Regions from separate parts of the Nocardioides sp. NPDC087217 genome, predicted to be linked through region 1. Evidence: riboswitches for the same ligand, from Rfam matches in the RefSeq annotation. Region 1 holds a riboswitch; the other holds the start of a gene.

Region 1 (7,062 bases):
AGGTGGGTGATCCGGCGGGAGGCCTCGTCCCATTCCGGCCGCACCCCGAGCAGCGCGAGCACCTCGGCGACATCGTCTCCGGACGTACGCATCGCGGAGGTGCCCCAGACGGAGAGCCCGACCGATGTCGGGTAGTCGCCGGTCTCGTCCAGGTAGCGCTGCAGCAGCGAGTCGGCCATCGCCTGCCCGGTCTGCCAGGCCAGCCGCGACGGCACCGCGCGCGGGTCGACGGTGTAGAAGTTGCGCCCGGTCGGAAGTACGTTGACGAGCCCCCGCAACGGCGAGCCCGACGGCCCCGCGGGGACGAAGCCACCGTCCAGCGCGTGCAGGACCGCGGACAGCTCGTCGGTCGTCCCGTTCAGCCGCGGCACCACCTGCTCGGCGGCGAAGACGAGCACCTGCCGCACGGCCGGGTCGTCGTGGAGCGTCTCGGCGACCGCCGGGTCCCAGCCGGCCGCATCCATCCGCTGCACCAGATCCTTCGCCTGGGTCTCGATCTCGTCGACGGCCCGGGTGTCGGCGCCCTCCTTGAGCCCGAGCGCCGCCCGCAGCCCGGGCACGGCACCGCCGACGCCGCCCCACACCTGCGCGGCGCGCAGGATCGAGAGCACCAGGTTGACGCGTGCCTCACCCTCCGGCGCGGCACCGAGCACGTGCAGCCCGTCGCGGATCTGGGCGTCCTTGATCTCGCAGAGCCAGCCGTCGATGTGGAGCATGAAGTCGTCGAAGTCGTCGTCCTCGGGCCGCTCCTCCATGCCGAGGTCGCGGTGGAGCTCGGCGGCCTTCATCAGCTGCCAGATCTCGCCGCGGATGGCGGGCAGCTTGGCCGGGTCCATGGAGGAGATCCGGTCGTACTCCTCCATCAGCGACTCCAGGCGCGCGATGTCGCCGTAGGACTCCGCACGCGCCATCGGCGGCACCAGGTGGTCGATGATCGTGGCGTGCGCCCGGCGCTTCGCCTGGGCGCCCTCGCCCGGGTCGTTGACCAGGAACGGGTAGATCAGCGGCATGTTGCCGATGGCCGCATCCGGGCCGCAGGAGGCCGAGAGCGCGGCGTTCTTGCCGGGCAGCCACTCCATCGAGCCGTGCTTGCCGAGGTGTACGACGGCGTCGGCCCCGAAGCCGTGCTCGAGCCAGCGATAGGCACCGAGGTAGTGGTGCGACGGCGGCAGGTCGGGGTCGTGGTAGATCGCGACCGGGTTCTCGCCGAACCCGCGCGGCGGCTGGATCAGGATGACGATGTTGCCGGCCTGCAGCGTGGCCAGCACGAGCTCGTCGTTGTCGTTGACGAAGAGCTTGCCCGGGGTCGGCCCCCAGGTCTCGACCATCTGTTCGCGCAGGTCAGCGGGGAGATCCGCGGTCCACCGGTCGTAGTCGGCCTTGGAGATGCGGACATGGGCGTCGGTGAGCTGGGCGTTGGTCAGCCACTCCTCGTCCTGGCCGCCGGCCGCGATCAGCGCGTGGATCAGCGCGTCGCCGGCGGCGGTGTCGCCCTCCTCGGCGGCGACGGAGTCGAGGATGCGTACGACCTCGTTGTCCTGGCCCAGGTCGTAGCCCTCCTCGCGCAGGCGGCGCAGCATCCGGATCGCGGAGACCGGGGTGTCCAGGCCGACCGCGTTGCCGATGCGAGCATGCTTGGTCGGGTAGGCGGAGAGCACCAGCGCGAGGCGCTTGTCCGGGTTGGGCGTGTGCCGCAGGCGGGCGTGGTTGACCGCGATCCGGGCGACCCGCGCGGTGCGCTCCGGGTCGGCGACGTAGTGGGGGAGACCCTGCTCGTCGAGCTCCTTGAAGGAGAACGGGGCGGTGATGATCCGACCGTCGAACTCGGGGATCGCGATCTGGTTGGCCGAGTCGAGCGGTGTGACGCCGTCGTCGGAGGCCTCCCAGTCCGCACGCGAGCTGGTCAGGCACAGCCCCTGGAGCACCGGGATGTCCAGCGCCGCCATCCGCTCCACGTCCCAGGCCTCGTCCTCGCCGCCGGCGCTCGCCGAGGCGGGCACGGAGCCACCGGCCGCGAGCACGGTGACGATCAGGGCGTCGAGGGTGCCGAGCGCCTCGTAGAGGTCGTCGGGGGCCGAGCGCAGCGAGCCCGCGAAGACGGGTACGCCGGTGGCCGCGCCGGTCGCGTCGATGGCGTCGGCCAGTGCATGGGCGAACGCGGTGTTCCCGCTGGTCTCGTGGGCGCGGTAGTAGAGCACGCCGATGCGGGGAAGGGTGTCGTCGGCAGGCGAGGGACGCTCCGCGAAGCCCCAGGCCGGGACGGTCGCTGGCGGCTCGAACCCGAAGCCGGTCAGCAGGACCGTGTCGGAGAGGAACGCGTGCAGCTGAGCGAGGTTGGCCGGACCACCCTCGGCGAGATAGCGGTGGGCCTCGGCGGCGACGCCCATCGGGACGGTGGAGTGCTCCATCAGCTCGGCACTCGGCTGCTGCTCGCCGCCGAGGACGACGACGGGGGTGCCCCGCTCCTTGACCGCGCTCAGGCCGTCCCAGAGATCGGTGGGCGAGCCGAGGAGCCGGAAGACGACCAGGTCGGCATCGGCGACGACCTGCTCGAGGTCGGTGGCCCGCGACGGGTTCGCCCAGGCGTAGTCGGCGCCGCTGGCACGGGCCGAGAGCAGGTCGGTGTCCGAGGTGGACAGAAGGGCGATGCGTACGCGTGCAGAGTCGGCCATGCCGAGGTCCTCCTAGGGGTTCTCGCCCCGTCGATCGGTCGGATAGCCCGCGGCCAGTGTCTGGCTGTGTCCGTGCCCAGCAGCTGTACGGACGTCACAGTGGCGGAACCGCCCCGGACTCTCACCGGGTTCCTGCGCCACGAGCGTGCTCGCAGCCTACGTGAGTCTCGGCTGTAGCGGGCACCCGACTGCCGACTCATCATCGCGGGATTAGGCGAGCGAGGAGACGGTATGGTTAAACTCGTGACCATACGATTCATATAGTCACGAGTCGCGCGGATGCTGGATGGAGGCGATCATGGCTCGAACACAACGTGCTGACCTGCACGAGCGTGCTGACGCGCTCCTGGACGCGGCGGCCGAGGTCGTGGAGGGGAGCGGACCGCGTGCGGTGCGCATCGGAGAGGTTGCCCGGCGCGCCGGCGTCGGCAAAGGCACCGTCTACCTGCACTGGGACGACCGCGAGCATCTGCTGCTGGCCGTCGCTGCCCGTGAGGCCGTTGCCATGCTGGAGACCGTCATCGCCGCCGTTCGCGCAGACCCAACCGAAGGCGCCCTGCACCGCTACCTGCGGAGACACTTCGTCGAGGCGATGCATCGCCCGATCCTGAGGTCGATCTTCATCGCCGACCCAACCGAGCTCACCGCGCTGTCCGGTCATCCCGCCCGGACCGAGTTGGCCACGGTCAAGCGCCAGGCTGCGCGCGACCACATTCTCGCCCTCGGCGGCGAGCGACTCCTACGGCCGGGGCTGGACCCGGGTGACGTCGATTATGCGACGCAGGCGATCGCCTACGGCTTCTTCTCCGCTGCACCATTCCTGAGTGACTGCGGGGCCAGACTCTCCGTCGAGTACCAGGCGGATCGTCTCGCCGAGGTCATCCGTCGTTCGTTCGAGCCGACCAGGCCGCCGACGATTGATCGGTACGCCGCCGCCGCGCCGAAGGTCATCGACGCCTTCGAGCGGCTGCGCGAGGCGTTCCGTCATATCGCGTACGGCACCGCAGCCGACTGAAGGGCAACCCATGACTTGCAGCGACATCTCCGGACTCCACCACGTCGGCATGGTCGTCCGTGACCTGAATGCGGCGATCGCGACGTTCCGCCATCTCGGTTTCCACATCCGCCCGCCGGCCTATCCGGCTCTGCCGCCGGCCCCAGGCGCCGAACCCGAGCCGCTCGGAGCCGGAAACACCCACGCCGACTTCACCCGCAGCTTCATCGAGCTGCTCGCTCCGGTCCCTGACGATCGCAGGCTCCTCCCCGCCGATGCCACACTCACCGTGCTCGAGGTGCCCGACGACCAGCTCTCCGCAGCCCGGACCGCGATACGCCGAACCGTGGACGGGGTGGTCGAACGGCTCGACCGCTTCGAAGGCGCCCACATCCTCGTGTTCACCAGCTCCGCGATCGAGCAGACCGTCGCCCGACTGGACGGCGCAGATGTCGCTCACGCGGGTGCCCGCGCGATGCAGCGGCCCGTCACGACCGCAGGTGGCACCCGGCTGGAGGCGATCATGCATGTCGAAGTTCACGCCGACGCGCCGGCCGCGATGCCCCGCATGCCTTCCGAAGGTCGCGTCGGCATCGTCCAGGACGCCCCGCCGGCCGCTCTGGACGCCCAGACCGACCTCGACCATCCCAACGGGGCGCTAGCCCTGTCCGAGTGCGTCCTCACCGTCGACGATGGTGATCGGGGACCGGTCGTCCATCGCTACGAGCGACTCCTCGGACTGCGCGCCCAGCACGACGCCGACACCAGCGGGTTCGACCTCGGCGGCAGCCGGCTCACGATCACCACGCCGTCTGCCTTCTCCGCCCGACTCCCGGGCGAGCGAGCTCTGGATACGCCGGCTCTGGGTGCCTACACCGTCGACGTCGCTGACCTGCGGGCCACGGAGCTGCTGCTGAGCAGCCGGGGCATCCCCACCCGGCGCGCCGCGGGCGGAGAGCTGTTCATCCCTGGCGACGTCGCGCACGGCACGCCGCTCATGTTCCGGCAGGCCCAACAGGTTACGTGAGCTCGCGACCCCGAGGGCGGAAGCTCGACGCGACCCAGGCCTCGCGGGTGATCTCATACTCGACCTCGCCGTCGGTGTGACCGGCGAGCGGCTCGTCCCAGTCCTGCTGGAAGCCGCGCACGAAGCTCATCCCGACAGAGACCATGGTCGCGCGGGAGGCCTCGTTGACGGCCATCGTCTGTGCGATCACCCGATCGATCCCGAGGTCCTCGAACCCGTGGCGGAGCAGCTCGAGCGATCCTTCCTTCGCGAACCCCTTGCGCCAGTGGCGCTGCGGGAGCCGGTAGCCGAGCTCGGCCGCATCGGTGCGCGGCGGGTTGTCGGGCGGCTCGAACATGTAGAGGCCGACGGGCTCGCCGGCCGAGAACCCGATCCACTTGCCCAGCGCCTCCGTCTCCTTCGCCACCCGGATCCACTTGTGCATCCGCTCCTCGGTCTCTTCCGGCCGGAGCGCGCGGGTGAACAGGTGGCGGAGCACCACCGGGTCGGAGTTGAGGTCGACCAGGAACGGCAGATGCTCCTCGGACAACGGGACCAGGTCGAGGCGCTCGGTGCGCAGACGGGCTTGCGGCATGGGTGCGACGTTAGCCAGGACGTACGTCGCCGGCACCTGGTTTCCCGTGGCGGCCAGGTGGCACCGGGCTCGGTGGGCGGCGTGTAGCCGGACATGTCGTAGCCGGCGACGGTGGGCCGGACGACGACCTGGCGGAGGGCATTCGCGCCGGTGGAGATGTCACCCCCGACGTAGTTGAGGTTGTACGCCGCGTAGTCGGCCGGTGTGTCTCTCCGCTCCGCTGGTCGACGGCGGGGATGATTACTCGTTCAGGACCCGGTTGGCGACGGCGAAGGCGGTGTTGGCAGCGGGTACGCCGACGTAGATCGAGGTCTGCAGGAGCACCTCGATGATCTCCTCGCGGGTCAGCCCGTTGGTGAGCGCGGCGCGGAGGTGGAACTCGAGCTCCTCGAAGTGACGCCCGGCGACCAGGGCGGTGAGCACGCCGATCGAGCGGTCCCGGCGGGCGAGGCCGGGGCGGGTCCAGATCGTGCCCCAGGCGTAGCGCGTGATCAGGTCCTGGTAGTCGCGGTTGACGTCGGTGATCGCGGCGGTGGCCCGGTCGACATGGGCGTCGCCGAGCACCTGGCGGCGTACGTTCATCCCGGCCGCGTAGGCCTGGTCCGAGGCCGTCACGTGGGAGGTGACCAGGCTGGAGACGGCGTGGGGTGCCTCGGCAGGAGCGAGGTGGCCGACGGCGTCGAGGGTGACGAGGCGCCCGTTTCGCACCCCGACGGCGATCTCCTCGAGCGAGGCCGGCGGGGTCGGGGCGTCGTCGACACCCGCGATCGCCAGGACCGGGGCGGCGACCTCGGCGAGCCGGCCGCGGACGTCGTACGCCGCCAGCGCATCACAGACCAGCGCATAGCTCTCCGCGTCGGCGTCGCGCAGCGAGTGGAGCAGGGCGCCGCCCCGGGCGGGCTCGCGCTCGAGGAAGCCGGGGGCGAACCAGCGCTGGGTGGAGCCGGCGATCTGTGAGGCGGTGCCGGCCTTGCGGACCGTCGCCGCGCGGTCGTTCCAGCCCTCGGGCTCGCCGATCTTGGCGCCGGTGTTGGTGAGCACCGCGGCGCTCACCCGGTTGGGTGCGTCGAGCAGGAGCTGGAGGCCGACGGCCCCGCCGACCGAGTCGCCGGCGTAGGCGAAGGTGCCGTGGCGCTCGCCGCGGTCGGTGAGGACCCGGTCGACGCAGGCGAGCACGCCCGCGGCGAGGTCGGCCATGGAGAACGCTTCGGTGGTGGGGGCACCGTGGCCGTGGCCCGGGAGCTCCCAGCCGATGACGTGGAAGCTGTCCGCGAGCAGTTCCGCGGTGGCGGCCCAGAGCGCGGTCACCGAGGTGCCGAGGGACGGGCCGACGACCAGGAGCGGCTTGCTCGGGCCTCCGGCCAGTTCGACAGGGGTGATCCTCGGCGTCATGGTAGGTCCTTCCAGATTTCGTGGGCGCGGGCGACGGTGGTGTCGATGAGGGCGTCGGTGGCGCCGAGATAGTCATGGAGCCCGGCGGCGGCCTCGGTCCCGGCGAGGATGTCGCCACCCACGAACCCGGTCAGCGACCGCTGCTCGGCCAGCAGGTCCGCGCCCGCGGCTTCGGCCGTGGCGCGCATCCGGGCCGCGTCGACGCGGAGCCCGGCGAGAAGCTCGGCGGTCTGCGAGGCCGCGACGACGCTGCGGCGGGCGAGGGTCGCCAAGGTCTCCCACTCGACGTGCCAGGCGCCGTCGGGACGCTCGTCGACGTACGTCGCCGCGGCGGTGTGGAGCGTCGCGGCCAGCGGGGGAGCGGCGAGCGCGTGGCGACGGATGAGGACCGAGAGCACCGGGT
Region 2 (7,062 bases), on a different contig from region 1:
GGCGCGAAGCTCGACGACCCGCTGGCCATGTACGCGCAGGACCTGGCCACCATTCCGGCCAACCTGGCCGGCACGCCCGGCATCTCCATCCCGGCCGGGGTCTCCGACGTGGACGGGTTGCCCGTCGGCGTACAGCTCCTGGCTCCGGTCCTGGAGGACGCCCGTCTCTACCGCGTCGGTGCCGCCCTCGAGGGCGCTGTCGGCCAGGTGCTCTCGATCGACAAGCTGGAGGTGGCCCGATGACCGAGACACTGGTCGGTTTCGACGAGGTGCTGGAGCGCTACGACCCCGCGATGGGCCTCGAGGTCCACGTCGAGCTCAACACCAACACCAAGATGTTCTGCGGCTGCCCGGCGACGTTCGGCGGCGAGCCGAACTCCCAGGTCTGCCCGACCTGCCTCGGCCTGCCCGGCTCGATGCCGGTCGTGAACGCCAAGGCCGTGGAGAGCGCGATCCGGATCGGCCTCGCGCTGAACGGCTCGATCGCGGAGTGGTGCCGGTTCGCCCGGAAGAACTACTTCTACCCGGACATGCCGAAGAACTTCCAGACCTCGCAGTACGACGAGCCGATCGTCTACGACGGCTACCTCGACGTCGAGGTCGAGGGGGAGACCTTCCGGGTCGAGATCGAGCGCGCCCACATGGAGGAGGACACCGGCAAGACCACCCACATTGGTGGCGCGACCGGCCGCATCCACGGCGCCGACTACTCGCTGGTCGACTACAACCGGGCCGGCATCCCGCTGATCGAGATCGTCACCCGCCCGATCCTCGACACCGGTGCCAAGGCACCGCTGGTGGCGAAGGCCTACGTCGCCGCGCTGCGCGAGATCCTGCTGGGTCTGGGTGTCTCTGACGTACGCATGGACCAGGGCTCGATGCGCTGCGACGTCAACCTGTCGCTGTCCCCGAAGGGTTCCGGCAAGCTCGGCACCCGCACCGAGACGAAGAACGTGAACTCGCTGCGCTCGGTCGAGCGGGCCGTACGTTTCGAGATGTCGCGCCACGCCGGGATCCTCGACGCGGGGGAGGCGATCTTCCAGGAGACCCGCCACTTCCACGAGGACACCGGCACCACCTCGGCCGGGCGGGCGAAGTCGGACGCCGACGACTACCGCTACTTCCCCGAGCCCGACCTCGTCCCGGTCGCGCCGTCGCGCGAGTGGGTCGAGGAGCTGCGGGCGAGCCTGCCGGAGCGCACCGCTGACAAGCGGGCCCGCCTGCAGGTCGAGTGGGGCTACTCCGACCTGGAGATGCGTGACGTCTGGGCCGCCGGGGCGCTGTCGCTGATCGAGGCGACGGTCGCCGAAGGTGCCTCCGCACAAGCCGCTCGCAAGTGGTGGATGGCCGAGCTCTCCCGCAGCGCCAACGACCGTGGCGTCGAGCTCGCCGAGCTCGGTGTCACCCCGGTGCAGGTCGCCGAGGTGCAGAAGCTGGTCGACGCCAAGACGCTGACCGACAAGCTGGCCCGTCAGGTCTTCGAGGGCCTTCTCGCTGGTGAGGGCACGGTTTCCGAGATCATCGACGCCCGCGGGCTCGCCGTGGTCTCCGACGACGGCGCGCTCGGCGCAGCCGTCGACGAAGCCATCGCCGCCCAGCCCGCGGTCGCCGAGAAGATCCGCGGCGGCAACCAGGCCGCAGCCGGTGCGCTCATCGGTGCGGTCATGAAGGCGACCGGCGGCAAGGCCGACGCCAAGCGTGTCCGCGAGCTGATCCTGGAGAAGCTCTCCTGACTCACGCCGAGTCGGCTCGTTCTGACAGCAAACTCCGCCGAGTCGGCGCGTCATGACGCGCCGACTCGGCGGTGGTTTTGGTCAGGATGAGCCGACTCGGCGATGGGGTGCACTGGCAGACTGTCCGGCGTGACCGTGACCGAGCCCTTCCGCATCGCACTGCTCATCGACGCCGACAACGCGCCTGCCTCGAAGATCGACGACATCTTGAACGACCTGGCCGAGTACGGCGAGGTGACGATCCGGCGGGCCTACGGCAACTGGACGAAGTCCGAGCTCAAGGGCTGGATCGAGGAGCTGCACGACGCCGCGATCAGGCCGATGCAGCAGTTCGACCTGACCGCGCACAAGAACGCCTCCGACATGGCGCTCGCGATCGACGCGGTCGAGCTGCTGCATGCGGCGATCCCGGACGCGTTCGCGCTGGTCTCGTCCGACTCCGACTTCACTCCGCTGGTGCACTACCTGCGAGAGAAGGGTCGCGCGGTCTACGGCTACGGCCGGGAGAAGACGCCGGCGCCGTTCAAGAGCGCCTGCACCCGGTTCACGGTGGTGGAGAAGCTCGGCGGCTCCGAGGAGGAGACCGAGGCCGATACCGAGCCCGGGACCACGCGCACCCGCAAGCAGTCGTCCTCGGCGACCAACGGCCAGGCGTTGAAGCGCAATGCCCGGCTGATCCAGCTGCTGCGCAACTCCATCGCCGCGGCCGCCGACGACGACGGTTGGGCCCTGGTCGGCACCGTGGTCTCCCGCATCCGCAACCAGTCCTCCGAGGACCCGCGCAACTACGGGTACGCCACCTGGACCAAGCTCATCAAGGCGATCGACCTCTTCGAGCTCAAGGACGAGGGCACCTCCGCGATCGCGGTCAGCGACAAGCGCACCAAGAAGTGACGTACGTCTTCTAGGGCTTGGCCACCGAGTCCTCGGCTGCTTTCGGGCGGGCGCACTTGATCCCCTTGGGCACGGACCCGTGGAGGTGCTTCAGCGCGGCCTTGAAGTCGCGGCAGCGCTCGGTGTCCTCCTCCTTGTTGCGGGGGTAGCCGATCGCCGCATTGACCCCGCCCATGTCGAGGGCGTCGGCGAGCGGGTTGATGTCGCGGGCGACGGTCCAGTACCACCGCGAGATCGGCGCGCTGTAGTCCAGCGACCGGGCGAGCTCGGGACGGCGGCGCAGGTCGATGTCGAAGTAGGCGCCGGCGTCGGTGTAGTTGGCCTCGCCGGTCAGCTGGATGTAGCCGCGGCCGGTGAACTTCCGCTTGTCGCGGCCCTTGGCGTCGTGGTGGAAGGAGCTCTCGTTGGCGAGCGTGGTCAGATACGCCGCCTGCCGGTAGGCGGTGGTGATCCCGGCATCGGCCATGGCGCGGTTGAGGCTCGGCAACCCGGTCTCGACGGTGCTCCGGTCACCGACCTTCTCGCCGAACATGGCGACCAGATCGGCGTACGTCACCGATGTCCGTGCCTCCTGCGCGCCGGCCATCGTGGTCGGGGAGAGGGCGAGAAGGGTGGCCGAGATCGATGCTGCGACAAGGCCGAGAATCCTGTGGCGCATGGGGACAGAGTGACTGCTCGGCGGCGATCCCGCAAGAGGCCCCCGCCCGGCATAGGATGGGGCGTCTCAATCAACACACGCCGTGGTGGGGGAAGCCGGTCGAATCCCGGCGCTGACCCGCAACCGTAGGCCCAGGCACCGAGAGTGTCCTGAGCGAGCCGGAGCACCTGCCGACGGACGCGTACTGACCTGACGCTGTCGTGGAAAGCAGCGGGTCGGCCCTGGGCCTTCCCGACGAACAGCGCGGAAGGAACCATGAAGAAGACCGTCCTCGGTGGCATCGCCGCCACCCTCGCCCTCACCTCGCTCGCCGGCTGTGGCGAGAAAGCCGTCGAGGAGGGGGAGAAGCCCACCTACGACGCCAAGGTGTCCACCTCGGTGGCCGACTGGCTCGTCGCCCAGGCGCCGGAGGGCGTGGCCCGCAACGCGCAGTACGGCACCGATGACTTCGGGCTCAGCGCCGACATCGGGATCGCGCTGGCGGAGGTCGGCGGCTACGACGAGGAGATCTCCACGATCGCCGCGGCGGTGATGGAGAACAAGAAGGCGTACACCTCACCCGGGTTCGGCACCGTCACCTCGGCCGGCGCCACCGCGAAGGCGCTGGTCCTGCAGCAGAACGTCGACGCCTCCGACCCCGGTCTGCTCAAGCAGCTCGAAGGCACCGTCGCCGAGAACGGCCGTATCGCCGACGAGCTCGACCCCAAGAACAAGGAGGCGGCCGACTACTCCAACACCATCGGACAGTCGTACGCCGTGTGGGCGCTCAACAACGCCGAGAGCAAGGAGGCCGCGGCCGCGACGGAGTTCCTGGCCGGGCAGCAGTGCGAAGAGGGATGGTTCCGGGTCACCTTCGCGGCCGACCCCACCGCCGCCGACCAGACCTGCGACGCCGACCCGAAGGCCGTCCCAGACGCCGACGCCACCGCGTTCGCGCTGATCGCCCTGTCCGGCGTCGCGTCCCCGGAGGCGGAGAAGGCCGTCGAGGCCGGCGTCGACTGGCTGAAGGAGACCCAGGCGGAGGACGGATCGTTCAAGGCGGCCACCGGCAACATCGCCAACTCCAACACCACCGGCCTGGCCGGGTGGGCGTTCGGTCGCGCCGGTGAGACCGACGCCGCGGAGAAGGCGGCCAGCTGGGTCGCCGACCACGTGGTGACCTGTGGCGACGACACCGGCGCGGTGGCCTATGACGACGCCGCGCTGACCGAGGGCAACACCAAGGGCCTGACCAAGGAGTCCGAGGGGATGTACCGCCTCGCCGCGGCCCAGGCGCTGCCGTCGCTGGTCTTCCTGCCCAAGGATGCGACCGCGAAGAGCTCGTGCTGATCCTGCGGTCCGCTGCGGTGGCTCTGGCGTTCCTCGCCGGGGCCACCGCCCCCGTCTTCACGTCCGTCTCCGCCGTCTCCGCGTCGTCCGCTCAGGCGTGCGACGGGGTCACCGTCGTCGTCGAGCCCAACGCTCTGGGCGGCGACCCCGAGGTCACCTGTGTCCAGCCCGAGGAGGGTGACACCGGCGCCGACCTCTTCGAGAAGGCGGGACATCCACTCACCTATGTGACCTCGATGCCCAGCGTCGTATGTCGCATCGATGAGCGGCCGAAAGCCGCCGGTTGCGCCCAGATGCCGCCTGCTGACGCGTACTGGTCGCTGTGGATCAGCGACGATTCGGGGGCCTGGAGCTATGCCTCCAGAAATGTTACCGAAATCAGCGTGACCTCCGGGCAGGGTGTTGCGTTCACGTGGATAGACGACGATGTCGTTACCGCTCCGGCGACGGAGCTTGGGGATGCTGTGGGGGCGCCCTCAAGCCCGTCGCCGGAGTTATCTCCGGAGGAGCCGACGGATTCGGCCTCCGAGACCGAGCATCTGCCCGCCTGGGTCGCGCCCGCGGGGATCGTCGCACTCTTCACCGTCGCCGGTGCCGTGTGGTGGCGCCGGCGATGAGCACCATGTTCCGGGCGGCCGCGGTCGCGCACCTGCCCCGTGATCTGCACCCCGTCGCCTGGTGGGTCTGGGCGATCGGCATGGCTGCGTACGCCTCCTTCACCATCAACCCGCTGCTGCTCCTGCTCGTGGTGGGGGTGGTGTCGGTCGTGGTCGCCGCCCGTCGTGGCGAGCAACCGTGGGCGAAGGCGTTCCGGCTCTACATCGGTCTCGCGGTGTTCATCGTCGTGACCCGGGTGCTCTTCCGGGTGCTGCTGGGCGCCGTTCCTGGCCACGTGATCCTCGACCTGCCCGAGATCCCGCTCCCGGAGTGGGTGCTCGGGATCCGGCTGCTCGGGCCGCTCACCCGCGAGGCGCTGCTGGCCGGTCTCTATGACGGGATGCGGCTGGGCGTCATCGTGATCTGCGTCGGCGCGGCCAACGCGCTGGCGAACCCGAAGCGGCTGCTGCGCTCGCTGCCGCCGGCGCTCTACGAGGTCGGCACCGCTGTCGTGGTGGCCGTGACGGTGCTGCCGCAGCTGGCCGAGTCGGTGCAGCGGGTGCGCGCCGCGCAACGGCTGCGTGCCGGTGCGACCGGAAACGTCAGGCGCCTGCGCCGCTTCCTGGTGCCGGTGCTCGAGGACGCCCTGGAGCGGTCGATGGCGCTGGCGGCGGGCATGGACACGCGCGGCTACGGACGTACGGCCGGCGTCCCGGTCGCCACCAGGCGGATCACCTCGGCGCTCATGCTGGTCTCGCTCGTCGGGCTCTGCGCCGGCGTCTATGCGGTGCTGGACGGCACCACGCCAGGCTGGCTGGCCGCCACCATGCTCGCGCTCGGCGTCGGCGCCGCCGCCGGTGGGCTGGCGCTCGCCGGCCGCCGGGTGACGCGGACCGTCTACCGGCCCGACCGATGGCGGTGGCCGGAGGTCGTGGTGGCTCTGAGCGGGATCGTGGTCGGCGCCGTGGGCTGGTGGGTCGCCCGCTACCAGGTCCCGGTCGCCTTCCCGGGGGTGAGTACCGTCCCGGACGTCACGCTGATCGCCATGGCCGGTGTGCTCGTCGGGCTGGTCCCGGCCCTCGCCGCCCCGCTACCGGCATCATCGCTCGCTCACCAGGAGGCAGTCGCATGATCGAGCTGCGAGGCATCACATTCACCCCGCCCGACTCCTCCGAGCACGTGCTCAAGGATGTCGACCTCACCATCGAGGAGGGCGAGCTGCTGCTCGTCTCCGGTCCGACCGGCTCGGGGAAGTCGACCCTGCTCGGCGTGCTTGCCGGCCTGGTGCCGCGCTTCTCCGGCGGCGTACTCGACGGTGACGTCCTGCTCGACGGCACCTCGATCGTCCGCACGCCGCCGCGCGAGCGCGCCGGGATCATCGGCTACGTCGGGCAGGACCCGGTGGCCGGGTTCGTCACCGACACGGTCGAGGAGGAGCTCGCCTACGGGATGGAGCAGCTCGGCCTCCCGCCGGCGACCATGCGGCGCCGGGTCGAGGAGACCCTCGACCTGCTCGGCATCGCCGAGCTGCGACAGCGGTCGCTGCGTACCCTCTCGGGCGGGCAGCAGCAGCGCGTCGCGATCGGCTCGGTGCTCACCACCCACCCGCGGGTCGTCGTGCTCGACGAGCCCACCTCCGCCCTCGACCCCACCGCCGCCGAGGACGTGCTCGCCACCATCACCCGGCTGGTGCACGACCTCGGCACCTCCGTCGTCCTCGCCGAGCACCGGCTCGAGCGGGTCGTGCCGTTCGCCGACCGCATCGCGCTCCTCGTCGGCGACGGCTCCGTCGCGGTCGGCGACCCCGCCGAGGTCCTGGAGACCTCGCCCATCGTGCCGCCGCTCGTCGAG

What was found. Region 1 has a riboswitch for cobalamin ahead of ACIO3S_RS16495 (cobaltochelatase subunit CobN). Riboswitches for the same ligand answer to the same signal wherever they lie in the genome.
Region 2: another riboswitch for cobalamin. It lies ahead of ACIO3S_RS27810 (prenyltransferase/squalene oxidase repeat-containing protein); the one in region 1 lies ahead of ACIO3S_RS16495 (cobaltochelatase subunit CobN).

Annotation. Positions count from the first base shown of each region.
Region 1 covers NZ_JBIUZB010000003.1:459,605-466,666, forward strand. Annotated here, with positions in the region: gene ACIO3S_RS16495 (cobaltochelatase subunit CobN) at 1-2,672, opposite strand, end outside; cobalamin riboswitch at 2,706-2,847, opposite strand; gene ACIO3S_RS16500 (TetR/AcrR family transcriptional regulator) at 2,971-3,687, shown strand; gene ACIO3S_RS16505 (VOC family protein) at 3,698-4,693, shown strand; gene ACIO3S_RS16510 (GNAT family N-acetyltransferase) at 4,686-5,267, opposite strand; gene ACIO3S_RS16515 (alpha/beta fold hydrolase) at 5,508-6,659, opposite strand; gene ACIO3S_RS16520 (lyase family protein) at 6,656-7,062, opposite strand, start outside.
Region 2 covers NZ_JBIUZB010000010.1:99,064-106,125, reverse strand. Annotated here, with positions in the region: gene gatA (Asp-tRNA(Asn)/Glu-tRNA(Gln) amidotransferase subunit GatA) at 1-243, shown strand, start outside; gene gatB (Asp-tRNA(Asn)/Glu-tRNA(Gln) amidotransferase subunit GatB) at 240-1,733, shown strand; gene ACIO3S_RS27820 (NYN domain-containing protein) at 1,863-2,627, shown strand; gene ACIO3S_RS27815 (hypothetical protein) at 2,638-3,285, opposite strand; cobalamin riboswitch at 3,331-3,475, shown strand; gene ACIO3S_RS27810 (prenyltransferase/squalene oxidase repeat-containing protein) at 3,541-4,614, shown strand; gene ACIO3S_RS27805 (hypothetical protein) at 4,608-5,231, shown strand; gene ACIO3S_RS27800 (CbiQ family ECF transporter T component) at 5,228-6,343, shown strand; gene ACIO3S_RS27795 (ABC transporter ATP-binding protein) at 6,340-7,062, shown strand, end outside.